Myxococcus guangdongensis: one gene and its partner. The protein of the gene in region 1 interacts with the protein of each later gene in a pairwise test. Links are inferred from orthologs where the notes say so. Each region holds a gene or a part of one and is shown in the gene's direction. Other genes may lie near its edges.

Region 1 (10,606 bases):
GGCATCCTCCGCAACCACGTCCTGGTGCGGGGTGGGGTGGTGCGCGACAGCGCCTACTACTCCGTCATCGACACCGAGTGGCCGGAGGTGAAGGCGCGGCTCTCGGGGATGCTCCAGAAGGAGGCCTAGCGAGCAGGCGGGCCATGGGCGGGGTGGGAAAGGCAACGCCCCCGTGCCGTTGTGCTCCCGTCGGGCGGGCGCGGGCGGTATAGGTGCGGCCCGTATGCACTCTTCCTCTCGTTTCCGTGGTGGCGTGGTGTCGGGTGTCCTGGCCGCGCTCGGGCTCCTCGCGGCAGGCTGTGGCTCCTCGCTGAAGGAGCAGGACGTGGACCTGGCGGGGCTGTCCGGCCGCACGCTCCTGTACACGCACGCGGACGTGGACCTGTTCGAACTCGAGCAGGCCGCGGGCTCGCACCGCGTCACCGTCACCTTCTCGCAGGCGGGCGGCGACGTCTGCACGCGGTTGACCGAGGGTGTCACGGCGACGTTCAACGGCGAGCCGATGCAGGTGGAGCGGGGCGGGGTGGATGACACCGCGGGCCGTGACGTGTGCCTGCCCACGCGCGCCTTCCTCGACTACGACCCGGATGCGTGGGCCGCGCTGTCGCCCACCAACGCGCGCGTCGTCTTCCAGGACGGCTCCGGCACCACCATCACCCTCGTGATGAAGGAGGCCCAGGCCAAGCGCTCCTTCGATGGCCTGTCAGAGGTGCAGCGGCTGCTCCGGGGCCAGACCTATTCGTACCAGTGGATGCCGTCGAGCGAGTCGCTCGAGTCCGCTGGCGCCACGCTCCTGGCCGAGGGCGGCGCCGTCACCGCGACGCTCACCACCACGCGCGACGGCGGCCGCGTCACCTTCACCGTGCCGCCCAACCTGGGCGCCGCCACGTACCTGCTCACCGTGAGAGGCCAGGTCCGCGGCGAGGTGCTGGAGTGCTCGGGCGTGGTGAGCTGTTCGGGCACCTACTTCCACTCCAAGGAGCAGGTCGTCGCGGTGCAGTAGCCTTCCGCTCGCATCCTTCCGGGGCGGGCGCGTGAGCCCGCTTCGCCCGGTTGTCGCGGCCAGGCTCGGACGCCACCGTGCAGGGACCCTCTTTCCCCTGAACGGAGCGCAGCCAGGGCCCAGAAGAACCCCGACCCGCGTGAGGCGGGCCCCAAGCCTCCCTTCCCCGAGCAGACGCAGCTTCATCCGGGCAAGGAGGGGCGGATGTCGCCGGAGCCGGACCATGGCGAGCAGTCCTACAAGCAAGGGACTGGGGCGGCTGAAGGACCGGGTGGCGCTCGTCACCGGCGGCGACAGCGGCATCGGCCGCGCGGTGTGCCTGGCCTTCGCGCGCGAGGGCGCGGACGTGGCCGTCTCCTTCCTCAGCGAGGGGGACGACGCCCGTCAGGTGCAGCACGTGGTGGAGGACGCGGGGCGCTCGGCGCTGCTGTCGCCCGGGGACCTGGCGGTGGAGGCGACGTGCCGCGAGCTGGTGGAGCAGATGGTGCGGCGCTTCGGTCGCATCGACGCGCTCGTCAACAACGCGGCCTTGAGACGTTCGAGGAGCTGGACCCCGAGCGGCTGGAGCGCACGTTCCGCGTCAACATCCTCGCGATGTTCCACCTGGTGCGCTGCGCGCTGCCACACATGAAGGCCGGCGGCACCATCATCAACACGGCCTCCCTCCAGGCGTATCAGCCCACGCCGCCGCGCTCGACTACGCCACCACGAAGGGCGCCATCGTCACCTGCACCCAGGGCCTGGCGCAGCACCTCATCGAGCGCGGCATTCGGGTCAACGCCGTGGCGCCCGGCCCTGTGTGGACGCCGCTGACGCCCCAGTCCTTCGACGGCAAGCAGGTGTCGACGTTCGGCGAGGACTCGCCCATGGGCCGCCCCGCGCAGCCGGCGGAGCTGGCGCCGTCCTACGTGTTCCTCGCCTCGGATGAATCACGCTTCGTGAACGCGGAGAGATTGGGTGTCACGGGAGGAAGGCTGCTCGCCTGAGCCCGTGTCGCGAGCTACCCGGTGCGCTGCTGTCCGTGCCGCGGCGCATCGCCTGATTCCGAGGGGTTGAAGAGTCTGATGCCCCGCAGGTCCGAGCACCAGCAACGGCGTGTTGTCAGGCCCCGGACGGCAGGTGCGCTCGGGAAGAGTCAACCCGGGGGGATGGGTTGCTTTCCCGAGGTCAGAACGTTTCTGATCTGTCACGCAGCTCCCCTCACCCTAGGAGGCAGCCACGCATGCAGTTCAACATCACCTTCCGTCAGTTCGGGGCGTCGGATTCCCTCAAGGAGTACGCACGCGAGAAGGTCGAGCGGGTGAACAAGCTGTTGGACAGAGCAGGAGAGGCACACGTCGTTTTGTCGTTGGAAGCCGGTCGCATCCATCACGCTGACATCACCGTCCACTCCGGCGCCTGGGTGCTGCGCGGGCGGGAGAAGAGCGAGGACATGTACGCGTCCATCGACCTGGCGATGGACAAGATCGAACGCCAGTTGCGTCGCTACCGCGACAAGCTCAAGAACCATCACGGCAAGGAGCGCGTCCACCACCGACAGGACCTGTTGAACCAGATGAGGGTGCGGCACGCCGTCTTCGAGGTTCCGGATGTGGAGGAGCTGGCGGTGGAAACGCCCTCGCCCAAGCTCACCGTCGCCCCGCCCGCGACGCCCGTGGCCGTCGCGACGCGCGTGGTGAGCTCCACCCAGCTCACCGTCAAGCCGCTGTCGGTGGACGAGGCGGTGATGCAGATGAACCTGATGAACAACGACTTCTACGTGTTCCACAACGTGGAGTCGGACGCGCTGGGCATCGTCTACCGGCGCAAGGATGGCCAGTACGGCCTCATCGAGCCCCACGAACCGCCCGCGCTGGCCGCCGCCGCCGGCACCTGACGTGAGGGCCTGAAGGAAGAACCCGCGCTCCGCCACCCCTCTCGAGGAGTCGGAGCGCGGACGCTCCCATCCTGATGGTGACGGGAGCGTTGCCGCCCCTTCATGGATGCTTCTTCCAAGGCTCGCGGTCGGCCACTGCCTTGGAGTGTCCCCCCCACCACCCGAGGAGGGTGGTGGGTGCATCCGCCGCGAAGAACGCCCGGGCTTTGACGCGCATATCGCGGGACGCCCGGAAAAAACGACGCGCCCCACCTCTCCCCCGGGAGATGGAGCGCGCCTCGGCCCTGGCTGGGAGGGGCCGTCAGTAGCCCTTCTTGCAACTGGAGCTCCCCTGCGCGTTGCGCAGGTCGGTGAGCACACCGGTGGAGACCGCCACGGGCGTGGTGACGACGGGGGCCCGGACGTTGACGAGCGCCAGCGTCATCAGCGCGGCCCGCTCACCCAGCGGGCGCGAGTGGATGGCCGAGGGGAAGGCCACGACGATGTCCGACTCGCGCGCTCCCCCGCACTCGCGCACGCCCGAGAGCGTCTCCGCCTCCCGCTTCAGCAGATAGGCGCAGGGGCCCACCCGGCCGTGCAGCCACGTGCCGTCCTCGGTGAGGTCCACCAGCTGGCCACCGAAGGTGCCCCAGACGCGGGTGTCGTCTCCCTCGGCCAGCTCCAGCCGCGCGCCCTGCTGGGCCACCGAGCCCGTGAGCAGCTGGTAGTCCCACTGGAGCGCCACCGGGTGCAGGCGGTAGCGGCCGCGCAGGCTGTTGCCGGAGATGCTCAGCGTGGAGGTGGGGCCGGTGATGGCGTCTCCCTGCAGGAGCAGGGACTCCTCGGCGGCGTCTCCCAACGCCAGGCCCTGGACACCGGTGGTGGCGCAGCCGGTGGCCAGCAGCGAGAGGACAAGGCTCGAGCACAGCGTTCGCTTCATGGCGGTCGCTCCCCTTTTCTTTTGCTGTCGTGGTTCACTGGCGGAAACGGACGCTGGGGATGGGCATATCGTCCCCTGGGGACGGGAGGGCGGGGAGACATGGGGGCGGCCCAGGGTCCCGGTCCTTGACGCGCAGTGAGCGGGTGTGGCGCCGGGACGACAGGCGACCCTTGCGCGAATCGAGGGTGAGGAGTAATTGCCGCCATCTCAGGAGCGCCAGCGCGGGAGCGTCAGTGAGAATCGCCGAGTTCCTCAGCCCCCAAGCCGTCATCGCGGACATGCAGTCGCGGACGAAGCAGGAGGTGTTGCGCGAGCTGAGCGCCACGTTGGCCCAGGCCCACCCCCCGCTCCTGGAGGAGCGGCTGGTGGAGGTGCTGCGAGAGCGCGAGAAGCTGGGCAGCACCGGCATCGGCGAGGGGGTGGCCATCCCCCACGGCAAGCTGCCGGGCATGACGCAGCTGCAGGCGGCCTTCGGTGTGTCCCGCGCGGGCGTGGACTTCGAGGCCATCGACGGCAAGCCCACCCACCTGTTCTTCGCCCTGGTGGCCCCGGAGAACAGCGCCGGCGTGCACCTGAAGGCCCTGGCCCGCATCTCCCGGCTCTTCAAGAACCCCCGCTTCCGGGCCGCCATCCTCGAGGCGCCCACGGCCGCGGACATCCACGCGCTCATCATCCAGGAAGACGCCCGGCCCTGAGCGCCGGGCCCGGGGGGACACCATGGACGTGGTGCTGCGGCCCATCAACGACGCGTTCTTCCATGAGCAGGTGCTCCCGTTCCTCACTCGCGCCATGGGCGACGCCAGCGGGGCCCTGGAGTCACTGATGGAGCAGCTGGGGGACGGCCAGTCGCGCATGCTGTGCGAGCGCATGCTGGCGACGTCGGTGCCCGGTGGCCTGGGCTCGGTGGACGCGGACCCCTGGGCGGACCTGGTGGACCGGCTCGCGTTCCAGCCCTGGAAGACGGGCCCCATGGGCTGGGAGGTGGACGCCCGCCACTCGGGGTACGCGGACGCCTGGGACGAGGCGCTGCACCTGTCGCTGATGCTGGAGGAGGGCCACTACCCCTACTGGGACAACCGGACGTCCCGAGAGGTGCGCGACGGCTTCCGCCTGCGTCCGCTGGCGGACGTGGGGCTGGCCTCGCTGCTGGCGGGGCAGTGGGACCCCTTCCCGGAGTTCCCCCCGGACCGCGTCTTCGTCACCCAGGGCCGGGGGGAGTACTTCCCCCATGAGCGCTTCGCCTTCGCGGACTGGGCCTGGCGCCCGGCGCGCGCGGTGGCGCACTGGCAGGTGAACCTGCCGCGCAAGCTGGAGCGGCTGCTGACGCGCGAGCAGGAGCGCATGAAGCTGCCGTCGTTGCCGGAGCGTGACGAGGTGCTCGCCTACTGGCTGGGCAAGCAAGCTCAGCCGCCGCCGCTGACGGTGGCCTTCTCCGGGCTGGGGCCGCGCGCGGCGAACTGGATTCGAGAGCTGGGCGCGCTCACCGGCCACATCCGTCAGGCGGCGCTGGCGAAGCAGGGCCTCGCCGCGCTCGTCACCAAGGGCACCACCTCTCGCATCTAGGGCTTGGGCGCGGCGGCGGTGGTCCCGGGGCTCTCCAACAGGAGCGTGACGGGCCCGTCATTGACGAGCGCCACCTTCATGTCCGCGGCGAAGATGCCGGTGCCCACGGACAGGCCGCGCAGGCGCAGCCCCTCGCAGGCCTTCTCGTACAGGGCCTTGGCCACGGTGGGCTCCATGGCGTCGATGAAGCTGGGGCGCCGGCCCTTGCGCGCGTCGCCGTAGAGCGTGAACTGGCTGACGACGATGAGCTGCCGCGAGGTGTCCTCCAGCGACAGGTTCATCTTGCCGGCCGTGTCCTCGAAGATGCGCAGCGTGGCGAGCTTCTCCACCATCCACGCCACGTCCGCCTCGGTGTCGCCCTTGCCCACGCCCAGCAGCACGAGCAGCCCCGGGCCGATGTCACTCACCTTCTGTCCGTCCACCGTCACCGACGCTTCCAGCACCCGCTGCACCACCGCACGCATCGAACTTTCCTCCCAGGGGCGATTGTCCGCCGCCGACTGTCAGGGGCGCGTGGCATCTTGCGCCCTTGGATTATGAAAAGAAGTCCACATGCCAGGGCGGCCAATTTGTTCTTGGCGGGAGAGCGAGCGCCCAACCGTGGACTCCCGCACCCCCTCTCTCTTGCCGTGGTTTCACGCGATTCACCATAATGGCCGCCGACTTCCCCGGAGCGTGCGTGCAGGTTCTTCGAGCCAGACACCTCTTGGCCGCGACGGCCATCGTTTCCCTGCTGCTTCCCCCTGGTGCCCTGGCGGCGCCGCCCTCCGCCGAGAAGCGCGCGGACCGCGAGGCGCTGCGCGCGGCCCTGCTCGAGGTGTTGCAGCGCGCCCCGCTCAAGGTGAGCCGGGTGGGCGTGCACATGCAGAGCCTGGATGACGGCGCGGTGGTGTTCACCCACAACGCGGACGAGCTGCTCAACCCCGCGTCCAACGTGAAGCTGGTGACGTCCGCGGCGGCGCTGGCGACGCTCGGGCCGGAGTTCCGCTACGAGACGGAGTTCCTCGTGGACCCGGAACTGGGCGCGGACGGCAAGGTGAAGACGCTCTACGTGCGCGGCAAGGGCGACCCGTCCGTCACCACCGAGCGGCTGTGGGGCATGGTGTCGGAGCTGTGGCACGCGGGCGTGCGCGAGGTGGGCGAAATCGTCGTGGACGACTCGTGGTTCGACGCCGAGCGCACGCCGCCCGGGTATGACCAGGAGGACTCGGACCGGGCGTACATGGCGCCCACGGGCGCGCTGAGCCTCAACTGGAACGCGGCGGCCATCTACCTGCGGCCCGGCGCGAGCGCGGGCGCCAAGGGCGTGGTGGAGATGGAGCCGCCCAGCGACTACTTCATCGTCGACAACCAGCTCTCCACGGGAGCGCGGCGGGCGCGGCGGGTGTCGGTGACGTCGGACCCGGTGGGCCCGCAGCAGAAGATTGTCGTGCGCGGGCAGGTGCCGCCCGAGCGCGGCGGCGCGGTGAGCGTCTGGAAGAAGATCGACAACCCGCCCATGTACTTCGGGCAGACGCTCAAGCAGCTGCTCAACACGCGCGGCATGAAGGTGAAGGGCAAGGTGCGGGCGGGGCAGACGCCGTCGCGCGCTCGGGCGGTGTACGTGGCGCAGTCGGACACGTTCGACGTGCTGCTCAAGCGGCTCAACAAGCTCTCCAGCAACTTCGTCGCGGAGCAGCTGCTCAAGACGATGGGCGCCGAGGGGCGTGGCCAGCCGGGCACCTTCACCAAGGGCGTGGAGGTGGTGGAGCAGTTCCTGGAGCGCGACGTGGGCATCCAGCGCGGCACGTACGTGATGAAGAACGGCAGCGGGTTGAACGACGCGAACCGCTTCTCGGCCACGCAGCTCAACAAGCTCCTGCGTTACATGTACGAGCGCTTCCCGTTCGCGCCGGAGTACCTGTCCTCGGTGCCCATCGCGGGCAAGGACGGCACGCTCAAGTACCGCTTCGAGGGCAGCGACGCGGTGGGCCGGCTGCGCGCGAAGACGGGCACGCTCGAGGGTGTGTCCGCGCTGAGCGGCTACGTGACGAGCGCGGGCGGTGAGCGCTTCTCGTTCTCGATGATGGTGAACGACTTCGCGGGCCGCGCGGGTCCCATCGTCGCGGGGCTGGACGCGCTGGGCGCGGCGGTGGCGGCCACGGGCTCCAGCCTGGGGCCCTCGAGCGCGGTGGCGTCGCTGGCGGACGGTGGCAAGGCGGCGGGCGCGATTGGAGATGTGGCCTCGCGCGTGAAGACGTACCTGGAGCTGGGCCGTCAGAGAGATCCACGCAACCTGGGCTTCCTGCGCACGGCGTGGCGCAGTGAGCGGGACCCGGCGGTGCGCGCGGTGCTGGCGGAGGGCCTGTACCAGTCCAACCCGCACGACTACCTGGGCGCGCGCACGCTGCTCGACAGCTACTCGGCGGGCAGCGACGTGTACGGCCGGCTGAGGGAGGTGGCGCGGGTGCTGGCGGTGGAGGTGCCGGGCGTCACGAGCATGGTGGAGCTGGCGGCGGGCGGGAACACAGAGGCGCTGGCGCGGGTGCTGGAGCTCGCGGGCGCCACGGGTGTGGATGCCACGGCGCAGGGCGAGATGTCCGTGGCCCTGGGCGAGGTGGCTCGCACGGCGCCGGAGGAGCTGGTGGTGGCGCTGCGCGCGGCGTCGGCCTCGGACCGCGAGGCGTCCACGACGTTGCTGGCCCGGGCGCTGGTGCAGACGGGGCAGGCGGACCATCCGTTCTGGAAGTCGCTGCGCAAGCTGGTGGGCGCGGCGGATCCCCAGGTGGCGACCTTCGCCAAGGGCCTGGACTCGGCGCTGTCGCAGAAGGTGGCGGAGGCCAAGGCCCGCCCGGTGGAAGGCGCGCCGGTGCAGGTGGTGGCTCCGGCGGGAACGCCGCCTCCGGCGTCCTCCAAGCCCCAGGGCAGCGCCCCCGAGGCCCGCACCGCCGAGACGCATCCGGGCGGGTAGCGAGCGTCGCGCCACGCGCGCGCCCATCTTCCGCGTCTCGTCGGACCGGAAGGTGCCTGGGCGCGTGGCCTCCGGGTGTTGGCTGGGGCTCGCATCGCCGAGCCGCACCCGGGCGGTGATTTCGTACCGCCCATCCCGTGCCTCGAAGCCCCCGGACGTGTGGGCTTCACGTGCTGTCGGGCCTTGGGCCCCGCGCCTCGCATCGCCGAGCTACAGCGCTGTGCGGGGGCCCCGGCCGTGCTTCAGGGCTGGCTCCGCCGCGCGACGCTCGGGGACGCACCTCCGTCCTGGTTCGCCTCGAGTGCCGTCCCGTGCGCTGAGCCCTCGGGTTCACGCCCAGGTGGGCCCGTCCCGTACCCGTCAGGTCCTGCCTGCTCGTCTGGTGCGCTGTCGCCCGGGCGGACCCCGTGCCGCGGTCCGCCTTCTGGAAATGTCAGGGCGCACTGCTATACGTGGAAGGCAACCTGCCAGGGCTGACGCCCGGCGGGCCTATTTCCCCCCCGTGGTGGGGGGGAACTCGACGAAAAGGAAGAGGGAGCAGTCATGGCAGGAGGCGTGAACAAGGTCATCCTCATCGGCAACCTGGGTGCGGACCCCGAAGTGCGGTTCACCCCGGGCGGTCAGGCGGTCGCGAACTTCCGCATCGCGACCAGCGAGAGCTGGACCGACAAGAACGGCCAGAAGCAGGAGCGGACCGAGTGGCACCGCATCGTCGTCTGGGGAAAGCTCGCGGAGCTCTGCGGCGAGTACCTGAAGAAGGGGCGGCAGTGCTACGTCGAGGGCCGCCTCCAGACGCGTGAGTGGACCGACAAGGAGAACCGCAAGAACTACACGACCGAGGTCGTGGCCAACGCGGTGACGTTCCTGGGCGGCCGTGACGCCGGGGACAACATGGGCAGTGGCGGCGGTGGTGGTGGCGGGCGCCGGAACTTCGGCTCGCAGCCGCGCGGCGGCGACAACAACGACTACGGCCAGCCGCCTCCGATGGATGACGGCATGGGCGGTGGCAGCAGCGGCGGCAACAACGAGGACGACATCCCGTTCTGAGCCCGTCTCTGGCCTCCGGCCGCTCCGGTCGGACACCCCAGAAGCGAACCGGCCGCTCCCCGGAAGGACTCGGGGGCGGCCGGTGTGCTTTTCAGAAGGTGGGCGCTTCGAGCGACGGGCACCCCTCGCGGAGTGCCCGGTGACGCAAGGGGCCTAGTGGCCCGCGGGCCCGAAGGCCGCGCCCGCCTGGTACAGCGCGTAGATGGCGCTCCAGCTCATCGCCGTCAGCAGCAGGAAGATGATGATGGAGACCGGCTCGAAGCGGCGCATGGCGCGCTCGGAGCCGAGCAGACCCCAGCCCATGGCGAAGCCCTGCAGGCCGTTGGCCAGGTGGTACGCGGTGCCCAGCGTGCCCAGCAGGTAGACGACGAGCGTGGGGCCGTGGAAGTGCATCTCCCGGGCGATGTCCTCGAACAGCTCCGGGTGACCCAGCGTCAGGCGCGGGCGCAGGAACGCCAGCCAGATGTGGGCGCCCAGGAAGGCGAGCACGCCCAGGGCGCTGACGCGCTGGAGCAGGTACTTGAAGTTGCCGTAGTTGTTGTACCGGTTGTTGTTGGGCCGGAAGCTGAAGAGCCGCACCAGGCCCCACCCCGTGTGGAACAGGAGCGGCAGCAGCACGATGATGAAGGTGAGGCCCTGGGCGTACGGGTTGGAGTACGTGGTGACGGCGCTCTGCCACGCCGCGCCGCCACTGAAGGCGGCCAGGTTGTTCCACAGGTGGTTGACGACCCAGAAGCTCAGGGGCACCACCGCGAGGAACGAGCCCAGGCGGGACTTGAGGAGCGGAGTCTTCGTTGCAACGGCGTCGGCGGTGGCGGCCTGGGTGCTCATCGGTTCTCCAGCGATGGCGCGCGGGCAGGTGGCCGCGCCCCAGCTCAAGGTCAGGTGACTGACTGTCGGTCGGCGGTTTATAGCCGTTCCGGCCACGACGCTGGATTTCTTCCGCACCTGCGCATCCCAGCCTTCGCGCATGGAGGCATAAGCCTGGACTTATGCGTCACCCCGGGCGGGCCTGCTGCCGGGCCGGCATGCGACGGGGCGTCCGCCTTCTGACGTTGGCGGGCACGCCGGGCTCGGGCACGCTACTCGCCCTGTCATGTCCGATGAGCTCGTCAGTGGATTGCTGAAGAAGTCCGATGTCCGCGTGGTGCTGGCCCTCACCACGCAGCTGTCCCGTCAGGCCCGGGCCACCCACCACACCGCCCCGGCCGCCGCGGCGCTGCTGTCCCAGTCCCTCACCGCCGCCGC
Region 2 (10,814 bases), 450 kb from region 1 along the record:
GACTCCGTGGGCTCGTGCTCGCGCTCGTCCTGACGTCGTCATCAGCGTGGGCCCAGTCGCCTCGCAACGCCACGCTCCGGGACTTCCATCACACGGCGTGGACCCAGAAGGACGGCGCGCCCGCCGGAGTCTGGGCCATGGCGCAGACTCGCGATGGCTGGTTGTGGTTGGGGACGGCGTCGGGGCTGTATCGCTTCGACGGCGTCCACTTCGAGCGCCGCGACCTGCTGCCCCCCGAGAGCATCGCGTCGCGCTCGGTGGGCGTGCTCCAGGCCATGCGCAACGGAGACCTCTGGGTCGCCTACTCCTTCGGCGGCGCGAGTGTCCTCAGGGCCAGCGGTGAGGTGCGCCACTTCGACCCGGGCGGGCTGCCCGAGGGCAAGCCGGTGGAGTCCTTCGACGAGGATGGTGACGGGCGTCCCTGGGCCCTCACGCCCCTGGGGCTCCATGTCTTCGAGGGAGGCGTCTGGTCGCACGTGGACGTTGGCTGGGGACTGCCCGAGGACGAATGGGCCGACAGCCTCCAGGACGTCAGTGGCGCGTTGTGGCTGGTGGGCTCGAGCGGTGTGTATGTGCTGCGCCCGAACGCCCAGCGCTTCGAGCGCGTGGAGACCGACGGCCCTCCCGTGCTGGCCTTGTTCCTGGGCCACGATGGGACCCTCCTGCGGTACGACGAGCAAGGCACCAGTCCCCTGCGAGGACCTGGGTTTCCGGAGCCCTTGGCCCACGTCCCCGCCGATGCGTGGAGCAGCCACGCGTTGATCTCCGTCTTCGACAGGGATGGCTCCGGCTGGCTCGTCGGGTGCCCACAAGGCGGTATCTGTCGGCGCACGAAGCCCTTCGAGGAGGGGCGCTTCCTGCGGCGCACCGAGGCGACCGACGTCTTCGGCGCTCGCGAGGGGCTGTCGTCGGACGCGGCCATGACGCTGTTCCTGGACCGCGAGGGCAACATCTGGGTCGGCACCCAGCTCGGGTTGGACCGCTTCCGGCGCAATGACGTCGCCACCCTGCGCTTCCCCAAGACGACGAGCTACTTCGCGCTCGTGGCGGACCGTCGGGGCCGGCTGTGGTCGGGGTCCGCGATGCGCGTGGGCACCTCCGACGTCTGGTGGCGGTTGGACGCGTCCCCCCTCCTCGTTCCGGGCATCCAGGGCGAGATGACCGCCACCTTCCTGGACTCGGATGGACGACTCCTGCTGGGCGGCTCGTCGGGCTTCTGGCGCTTCGACCCGGAGGACAGCCGAGTGGAGACGCTCTCGCGTCCCGAGCAGGAGCAGGGGCAGCGCATCCAGGCCATCGTGCGCGACGCGGAGGGCCGGCTGTGGGTGTCCTTCCGCGCCTCGACGGTGTACCGCCTGGATGGGGACACCTGGACGCCGAAGGGAGGCCTCGCCGCGCTGCCGGACCTGCCGCCCGCGCGCGCGGTGCTGGATGGTGAGGGGCACCTGTGGTTCGGATACAACAACAACCAGGTGGTATTCCTTGAGGGAGCGCACGTGCGCTCCTTCACCGAGCAGCAGGGCCTGCGCACCGGCACCGTGACAGCCATCCTCCCCGGAGCGCCCACGCTGGTGGGCGGCGCGCTGGGGCTGGCCGCGTTCGACGGCGCGCGCTTCCAGATGCTGAAGGCGACGCACGCCGAAGTGCTGACGGGCATCACCGGCTTGTTGAAGACGGAGGACGGGGCGCTGTGGCTCAACGGCCAGGCGGGTGGGGCGCGCATCGCCGCGGAGGACCTTCGCCGCGGGCTGACGGAGCCGGGCTTCATGATGCCCATCGAGCGCTTCGACATGAACGACGGCATGCCCGGAGGCGCGCAGCAGATTCGTCCGCTGCCCACGCTGGTGCAGGGTGGAGACGGACGACTCTGGTTCGCCGCCGTCAATGGCCTGGGCTGGATGGACCCGAGCCGCATCGAGCGCAACGCCTTGCCTCCGCCGGTCATGATTCGCTCCGTGTCCTCCGGCGAGACGTCTTACGTGGGCACCACGCGACTGGAGCTCCCACCGCGCACGCGTGAGCTGCGCATCGCCTACACCGCGCTGAGCCTGGGGATGCCGGAGCGGGTCACCTTCCGCTACCGGCTCGAAGGCGTGGACGAAGGATGGAAGGACGCGGGCGCCCGCCGCGAGGCGACGTACACCAACCTGGGGCCGGGCCACTATCGCTTCCAGGTGATGGCGGCCAACGAGGACGGCGTCTGGAACGAGCGGGGCGCGTCGCTCGAGCTCGACATCGCGCCGACCTTCTTCCAGACGCGCGCGTTCGCCGTGCTGTGTGTCGTCGGAGCGGTGGGGCTCTTGTGGCTCCTGTACGCGCTGCGGATGTGGCGGGTGACGCAGCGCTTGCGATTGCGTCTGGAGGAGCGCCACGCAGAGCGCGAGCGAATCGCCCGGGAGCTGCACGACACGCTGTTGCAGGGCATCCAAGGGCTCGTGCTCAACGTGCACGTGGTGACGTCGAGCCTGCCGGTCGGGGATGCGCGGCTCGGGCTCGAGTCCGCGTTGGACCGCGCGGACTCCGTGCTGACGGAGGGCAGAGACCGGGTGAGCTCCCTGCGCGACACCTCCGCGAGCAAGGACGACCTGGCCGAGGCCTTCACGTCCCTGGCGCGAGAGCTCGACGAGCGGGAGGGACCTCGGCTGCGCATGGTGGTGCGAGGCGAGGCGCGCACGCTGGAGCCCCTCGTCGCGGATGAGCTCTATCGCATCGGCCGCGAGGCCATCGGCAACGCGTTCGTGCACTCTCGTGCGCGCGAGGTCGAGGTCAGCCTGCTGTTCGAGCACCCCGAGCTGCGGCTGTGCGTGCGTGACGATGGGCGAGGCATCGACGTGGCCACGCTGGAGCGGGGTGGCCGCGCCGGGCACTGGGGCTTGCGCGGCATGCGCGAGCGCGCCGAGAAGGTCGGTGGGCGGCTCGACATCATCAGCGGCGAGGGACGCGGGACCGAGGTCCATGTCGTGGTGCAGGCCCAGCGCGCCTATCTGCGTCGGCCGCTGGAGGGACTGCGGCGACTGGTGCCTCGGCTCGGTCGGCGCTGAAGTCTCCTGGCTGGAGTCGGACGGCTCGCACGCCCGGACGGGTGGTGGGCGGGCACGCGCTGACGCCGGACGGCCCACGTCCCTCGGGACGCCCATGTCAGACAGCCCTGGCACTGTGGACCCCGGTAGCAGGACGGACGGGGCAGGGGCGTTGGGTCGAAGGGAGCGCCATGGAACAGCGACCGTTGTGGGACGAGCCGACGGCGGACGATGCGGAGGAATCCTCCACCAGGGGTTCCATCCCGCTGCGCACCTTGGGTGCGAGACGTCGCCGGGAACTGTCCCAACCGGAACAGGCCGCTACAGTGGCGTTCGCAGTGAGCGAGCACCCTCCCGTCCTGGCCTCCGTCGCCGTGGCCCGCCCCGTCCGGGGTGAATTCACCTACTCCGTGCCGGAGGCCCTCCTGGGGAACCTGGCCCCGGGGCAGCGCGTGCTCGTGCCCTTCGGTCGAGGCACCGCGCTCGGCTTCTACCTGGGCCCCTCCACCGTGACGCTGGGCGAGAAGGTCCGGCTCAAGCCCATCCAGCGCGTGCTGGAGGACTCGCCGTCCTTGCCCAAGGACCTCATCGCGCTCTTGCGCTTCGCGGCCGAGCACTACCGCTACCCGCTGGGCGAGGTCATCCGCGGCGCGCTGCCTCCCGGGTTGTCCAAGCCCGTGGACGGCAAGGAGGCCCAGCCGGATGTGCAGCAGTTCGCGGTGGCGCTCGTCAACGAGGTGCCCGCGGCGCTCGCGCGCGCACATGCCCAGTCCGCCGCGCTCGCGTACCTCCTGGCCGTGGGCGGCAGCGCCCCGCTGGAGGAGGTGAGCCACGCCATTCCTGGCGCGCGCGCGCACCTCAAGAGCCTGGCCACCAAGGGCCTGGTGCGCATCGAGGAGAAGAAGCTGGAGGCGGGCGTGAAGGAGGGGCTGATTCAAGGCCGCCCGGACCGCCTCACGCCCGAGCAGGCCGTCGCCGGTGAGCAGCTGCGCCTGGCCCTGGACGCGGGCGCGTTCCAGCCCTTCCTCCTGCACGGCGTGACGGGCAGCGGCAAGACGGAGGTGTACCTGCGCGCGGCCGAGCACGCGCTGTCCCTGGGCAAGAGCAGCCTCATCCTCGTGCCGGAAATCGCGCTGACGCCGCAGCTGGTGGGCCGCTTCCGCAGCCGGTTCGGCGCGGAGGTGGCGGTGCTGCACTCGGCGCTGAAGGACCGCGAGCGGCTGTTCCACTGGCAGGCCCTGCGCCGGGGCGAGGTGAAGATCGCCGTGGGTGTGCGCTCGGCGGTGTTCGCCCCGGTGGAGAACCTGGGGCTCATCGTCGTGGACGAGGAGCACGACCCGTCCTTCAAGCAGGACGACAGCCTGCGCTACCAGGCGCGCGATTTGGCCGTCGTGCGAGGCAAGCAGGCCAGCGCGGTGGTGGTGCTGGGCTCGGCCACGCCGGCGCTGGAGACGTTGGAGAACGTCAAGCGCGGGCGCTATCGGCTGCTCGAGTTGAAGCGGCGGGTCGATGACCGGCCCATGCCCACCATCGAGCTGGTGGACCTGCGTCAGGAGCGCCCCCGCGAGGGCATCGTGACGGAGGAGGCGCCCATCCTGAGCCCGCCGCTGCTGCAGGCCATGGAGGAGACGCTCGCGAAGGGCCAGCAGGTCATCCTGTTCCTGAACCGCCGGGGCCACAGCACGGTGCTCTTGTGCGAGGTGTGCGGCCTGTCGCTCAAGTGCACCTCGTGCGACGTGTGCCTGACGCACCATCGCTCGCAGAACCGGGTGGTGTGCCACTACTGCGGGCTGACGATGCCCGTGCCCGAGCGGTGCCTGGAGTGCACGGGCCCCATCCTGAAGCTGGGCATCGGCACGGAGCGGGTGGAGGCGGAGGTCGCCGAGCGCATCCCGAACGCGCGGGTGGCGCGGTTGGACCGGGACTCGGCGACCAGCGCGGAGCGGCTGACGGAGCTTTTGGCCTCGTTCGCCCGCCGGGAGCTGGACGTGCTGGTGGGCACGCAGATGGTGGCCAAGGGGCACGACTTCCCGGGCGTGACGCTGGTGTGTGTCGTCATGGCGGACACCTCCCTGGCGATTCCCGATTTCCGAGCCGCCGAGCGGACCTTCCACCTGTTGACCCAGGTGGCGGGGCGGGCGGGGCGGGGCAAGGACCCGGGGCGGGTGCTGGTGCAGACCTACAACCCGGACGCGGAGCCGGTGAAGCGGGTGCTGGCGCACGACTTCGACGGGTTCGCCCAGCAGGAGTTGGAGTGGCGCAAGGCGTTGGCGTACCCGCCCTTCGCGCGCATGGCCTCGATTCGACTGGAGGGGGAGCACCCGGAGCAGGTGGCCAGCGTGGCCCGGCACCTGGGGAACCTCGTATCCCGGAACATGCCCCCGGCGTCGGCGGGGGTGCGGTTGTTGGGGCCGGCGGTGGCGCCCATCGCCAAAATCCGGGGGAAGACGCGCTGGCAGCTGCTCCTGAAGGGGCCGACACATGTGGCGCTCGCCCCGCTGCTCGCCAGGGTGGAGACGGCCCTGGCCGACGTTCCTTCGGCGGTGAAGGTCGTCCTCGACGTGGATCCGGGGGCCATGCTGTAGACTCGTTGCCCCCCCATGGGCGCACCGGTCCTCCTCGTCCACGACGACATCGCCACCATCGCCGCAGTGCGGCGTCTGCTCACCCGTGAGGGGCACGAGGTCATCCTCGCGACCTCCGCCGCGGATGCGCTCATCGCCTACGGGCATCACCTGCCGGCGCTCATCGTGCTGGCTCCGGGCGTGGAGAGCGGCCGGGGGCGGCTGGTGCTGGAGGAGTTGCTCCAGCATCCGGACGGCAAGGTGGCCCGGGTGCTGCTGTTGGGCGAGCCCATCGCGGGGTTCAGCGCGCCGGTGGCGCCGCTGCCGTTGGATGGGACGAGCTTCGTGGAGCTGGTGGACTCGCTCATCCGCGCGCCGTCGTCGGCGGACGCGTGGCATGTCCTGGAGAACCGGAGCCTGCCGGGCATGCCCGAGGCGACGGGGGCGGAGGACGCGGAGACGTGGCACGCCACGGCGCCTGGGTCCTCGGTGGGGGGGGATCCGACGCTGGCGAACGCGCTGTTCGGGGATTTGGCGCCGCTGCACCAGACGGACTGGGAGCTGGCGGCGATGACGCGCGAGGAGCGAAGCGAGCACGAGGAGCAGGCTCGGCGCGCGCCGCTCGACGTGCAGTCGACGTTGGAGAAGGTGCAGCAGGAGGAGGAGGCCGCGGTGCTGGCCTCGGCGCAGATCGCGTTGGCGGGAGGCGGCGAGGACTGGGGCGCGGCGGTCGCGGGGGACGGAGCGTTCGACGAGAGCGCGCTGCCCGCGGATGAGGTGTTCCGAGGAGAGGGTGAGTCCGCGGGCCCGGGAGGGCTCGATGCGGATGCACGCGCGTGGGAGGGCGAGGCTCCGGAGACGACGGACGGGGACGGCAACGCCGCATGGGCGGAGCAGGGAACGGAGGGCGGGCACGGCGGCGCTGCGTGGTCGGATGGTGGCGGCGAGCCGGGGGCGGGTCATGCCGCGGGGGCGGACGAGGGGCGCGAAGCGACGGACGACCCTTGGGCTGAGCAAGGCGGCGGCGCGACGGGTGAACACAGCGACGCCGCGTGGTCGGACGGTGGCAACGAGTCGGGTGTCGGCGCGGCGGGCGAGCACAGCAACGCCGCATGGTCGGACGGTGGCAACGAGTTGGGTGTCGACGCGGCAGGCGAGCACAGCAACGCCGCATGGTCGGACGGTGGCAACGAGCCGGGCGCCGACGGGGCAGGTGAACACCCCGAAGCTGCATGGTCGGAAGGCAGCAATGCCCCTGGCATTGGCGCGGCCGGTGAACACACCGAAGCTGCATGGTCAGAAGGCAGCACTGAGCCAGGCTCTGGTGCGACGGGCGAGCAGCACGACGCCACCTGGTCGGATGGCAGCAACGCGCCAGGCGTCGGTGCGACGGACGAGCAGCACGACTCCACCTGGTCGGACGGCAGCAATGCGCCGGGCATCGGCGCGTCGGGTGAGCAGCACGCCGCCACATGGTCGGACAGCGGTAACGAGCCGGGTACCGAAGCGACGGGCGAGCAGGGCCACGCCGCATGGTCGGACGGTGGCAACGAGGCGGGTGTCGACGCAGCGGGTGAGCACAGCAACGCCGCATGGTCGGACGGCAGCAACGAGCAGGTGCCGGGAAGTGAGCCCGGCAACGCCGCATGGTCCGAGCAGGAATCGGTCCCGGCAGCGAATCTGGAGTCCGCCCACGGTCCGCAGCAGTCCTGGTTCGACGACGCGGCGGAACAGGGCGCGCCTTCGGAAGCGGACGCCTACGGTGGCGATGCGTTGATGGGTGGTGCCCCGGAACACGGGACCGCACCGGGCCAGGAATCCGCGAGCACGAACGACGGCAATGATTGGACAGGCGTCGCCCCCGAGCACGGCGCGGCGTCGGACGCCTACGGCACCGATGCATGGGGGACACCACCGGCCGACCCGACCGCGCACGTGGCTCGTGTTGGCAGGGATACCAGCGTGTACGGCGCCGCACCCTGGACGGGAGCTACCACCGACGAGCGTGGTGACCTCCTGGGCGAAGACACTGACGACGCGTCCATCGGTGACGAGTGGACGAGCGAACCCACCGACCAAGGTGCGTTCGATGCCACGTCGCACCAGTCCGCGGATACCACCTTCACGGAAGCCACGACGCCCTCCGCTGACGCGCAAGTGGATGACGGGCAACACGCCTATGGCACGGATGCGACGTCCTCGGAGGAGGCTGACACGGCATACGGCGTGTCTCCGGGCTCCGACGCGACGTTGCCAGGAGCGGCGGGCGACACGTTCTCGGGAGGATTCGCGGACCCCGCACCGGACGCCGGGAACACGAGCGACGCCGCAGGTGGTCCCGCAACCGTGCTGTATGGCGTGAGCGTTCCAGACACGGGAGCCGTATCCACGGAGTGGTCCGCTGAGTCCTCGGGTGGTGACGAATCCCCGTTGCCGGTGGGCAAGCTCGCCTGGACGGAGGAGCCTCTCGCCACTACCGCCACTCCGCTCGCGGCCCAATCGCCGCAGCTCGGTGAAGAGGGCTTCTTCGACGTCGATGCTCCCGCGCCGCAAGGCGATGCGCTCTCGGCGGCCGAGGCGGAGCTGGCCGCGATGCGCGACGCCGAGCAACGTGTCCCCGAGCCAGTCGACGCGTCGGCCTGGACCGAATTGCCTCCCGACCCCGAGGTCGAGAACGCCGCGAAGGGCTTCACGACGTCGGATGAACCGACCCTGCCCGCGCACGTCGACGCTAGCGTGGAAGCGCCTTCAACCGAGTCCTCCCCCGACGAGCTGGGCGAAGAAGAGCGCTTGCCCGCCTCTCCCTGGGATGTGTTGGAGGCGGACCTCCAGGCCAAGACTCGAGCAGAGGACGAAGACTCCACGAGCACGGCCCCCGAGTCCTCCAGCCGTCAGGTGGGCGAGGACTGGTTTGACGCCGAGAACGACGAGAAGCAGTCGCCTCCAGATGCCACGGCAGCGAGCAACAGCGACCTCGTGGCCTCCGCGCCCGACGCCGGAGCGAGCACCCCGGAAGTCGCTGGGAGCGATGAGCACTCGGAGTCCCCCGGTGATGCACCGGAGTCAGGCGAGTCCACGAATCCGTCCTCCGTGCTGGGCGATGACGAGGATTGGACCAGTGCCAGGGCGGATGCCCCGGCATCCGGAGTACCGGCGGGTTGGGGTGCCGCGGGAGCCAGCGCCGACACCTCGATGGCGGACGTCGCCGCGGGCTGGGCAGACACGGTCGAGTCCTCTGACCCCACCGTGCCAGAAGCGGATTCGGACGCCCGAGCCGTGGAGTCACCCGATGCGTCCTCCGGTTGGTTCGACGCGGAGCCCGAGCTGCCGGCTTCGGCGCAGCCCTCCGCGAGCGAAGGATGGTTCGACGCCGACACGGAGTCACCGGATGCGACCGCGCGAGCTGCCCTGCTCGACGAGACCGCGCCGAGCGAACCTTCCGTCGGAGCGGAGCCGGAGCAGACCCCGGAAGCGGTGTCGATGGGCGCGGTGGACGACCCGACGATGCGCGCGCGCTGGGAGGAGTTCGAGCGCCAGTTGGAGGAGGCGCATGAGCGGGTCCACACGCTGAAGGCGGCGTTGGATGAGGAGAGCGCGCTTCGCCAGGAGACCGAGCGACAGGTCCAGGAGGCCCGCGAGCTGAGCGAGTCCCTGCGCACCATCCTGGACCGCGAAGCCGCGCTGCGCGTGGAGGCGGAGACCGCGCGAGACCGGCAGACGGAGCAGCTCCAGGCGCTCCAGGCGCGGCTCGAGGTCCTCGAGGAAGAGCACTCCCGCGACGCGACGCTGCTGGCGGAGGTGGACCAGCAGTTCCAGGAAGCCCGAGCAAGAGAAGACGAGAACGCGACGGCGCTCGCGAGGGAGGAGCGTGCGCGGCGGGAGCTCGAGGCCGAGCTGGAGATGGCTCGCCAGCGAGAGTCCGAGCAGGGCGTACGCAGCGGCTCGGAGGCCGAGGCCCTGCGCACGGAGCTCGCGAAGCTCCAGGCGCGCCTGGTGGAGGCGGAGGCGCTCGCGGAAACCGAGGCACGTGCTCGAGCCTCCGTGGACGAGGCAGCGAAGGCGACGCTCGGGCGCATCGAGTCGCGAGAGCAGGACTTCATCGAGCTGCGCGGGCTGTTGGACAGCTCGACGTCGGAGGCGCGCGAGCAGGCGAAGCTGTCGGCGGAGGCCCTGACGCGCGCGGAGGCGGAGGGCCGCGAGGCGTTCATCGCCCGGGATGATGCGCAGGAGCGTGCCGACCGTGAGTCGCTCGCCCGAGCGGAGGCGCAGGCCCGGCTCGTGGAACTGGAGACGAAGCTCGCGGAGTCTGAAACGCGAGAGGCCGCGTCGGCGCAGGCGTTGAAGGAGGTCGAGCTCCGCCTCGAGGACGAGGCCGCGGGTCGGGTCGACGCGGAGGCGCGAGCCGAGGCGGAGGTCCGCGCGAGACAAGCGCTCGAAGCACGGGTGAAGTCCGCGGAAGTGGCGCTCGTCGAAGCGGAGGCGAGGGCGGGCGCGGAGGCGCTGGCCAGAGCGGAGACCGAGGCCCGAGCAGAGGCCGCGGACGCGGCCCGGCTCGAAGCGGATTCACGAGCGAGGGCGGAGTCGCGAGCTCGCGCGGAAGCGGAAGCACAGGCGGAGCTGGAGTCACGGGCGAGGAGCGAAGCCGAGGAACGCGCGGAGGCGGAAGCCAAGGCACGCGAGGAGGCCGAGGCCCGCGCGAGGTCCGAGGTCCAGGCGCTCACCCAACTGGAGACCCAGGCCTCGTCCGAAGCCCGAGAGCGCTTCGCGCAGGAAGCCCAGGCAAGAGAAGAGGCCCAGGCCCAGGTCCAGGCGGAAGCCAAGGCGCGCGAGGAGGCGGAAGCCCGAGCCGAAGCCGAGGAGCAAGCTCGCGCCGAGGCTGAAGCAAGAGCCGAGGCCGAGGAGCAGCGGCGCGAGGAGGCCGAAGCGAAGGCAGAGGCCGAGACGAAGCTTCGCGAAGAAGCCGAAGCAAAGGTCGAGGCCGAGACGAAGCTTCGCGAAGAAGCCGAAGCGAGAGCCGAGGCCGAGACGAAGCTTCGCGAAGAAGCCGAAGCGAGAGCCGAGGCGGAAGCCAAGGCGCGCGAGGAATCCGAGGCGCGAGCGGAGTTCGAGGAGAAGCAGCGCGAGGAAGCCGCCGCACGCGCGGAGTCCGAAGCGAAGCTCCGCGAAGAGGCGGAAGCCCGAGCCGAGTCCGAAGCGAAGCAGCGCAAGGCCGAGGAGAAACAGCGCAAGG

What was found.
Region 2: the proteins of LXT21_RS07065 (region 1) and priA interact in binary tests that used the Escherichia coli proteins (3 or more experiments, as listed by UniProt). The link is inferred for Myxococcus guangdongensis from one-to-one orthologs.

The regions. Positions count from the first base shown.
Region 1 is NZ_JAJVKW010000002.1:538,391-548,996, reverse strand. What follows is about bases 7,802-10,606. They hold LXT21_RS07065 (single-stranded DNA-binding protein), read left to right. Parts: upstream 7,802-8,854; coding sequence 8,855-9,358; downstream 9,359-10,606. Other genes in these bases: hslO (Hsp33 family molecular chaperone HslO), read left to right, coding at 10,455-10,606; LXT21_RS07060 (succinate dehydrogenase), read right to left, coding at 9,512-10,189; dacB (D-alanyl-D-alanine carboxypeptidase/D-alanyl-D-alanine endopeptidase), read left to right, coding at 7,802-8,311. Also shown: LXT21_RS07110 (GNAT family N-acetyltransferase), read left to right, coding at 1-129; LXT21_RS07105 (hypothetical protein), read left to right, coding at 224-1,003; hpf (ribosome hibernation-promoting factor, HPF/YfiA family), read left to right, coding at 2,226-2,879; LXT21_RS07090 (hypothetical protein), read right to left, coding at 3,181-3,798; LXT21_RS07085 (PTS sugar transporter subunit IIA), read left to right, coding at 4,032-4,493; LXT21_RS07080 (hypothetical protein), read left to right, coding at 4,516-5,361; dtd (D-aminoacyl-tRNA deacylase), read right to left, coding at 5,358-5,825; more of dacB, read left to right, coding at 6,041-7,801. UniProt on the Escherichia coli protein: Plays an important role in DNA replication, recombination and repair. Binds to ssDNA and to an array of partner proteins to recruit them to their sites of action during DNA metabolism. Acts as a sliding platform that migrates on DNA via reptation.
Region 2 is NZ_JAJVKW010000002.1:84,133-94,946, reverse strand. What follows is about bases 2,896-5,908. They hold priA (replication restart helicase PriA), read left to right. Parts: upstream 2,896-3,211; coding sequence 3,212-5,605; downstream 5,606-5,908. Other genes in these bases: LXT21_RS05280 (hypothetical protein), read left to right, coding at 5,621-5,908; LXT21_RS05290 (sensor histidine kinase), read left to right, coding at 2,896-3,041. Also shown: more of LXT21_RS05290, read left to right, coding at 15-2,895; more of LXT21_RS05280, read left to right, coding at 5,909-10,814.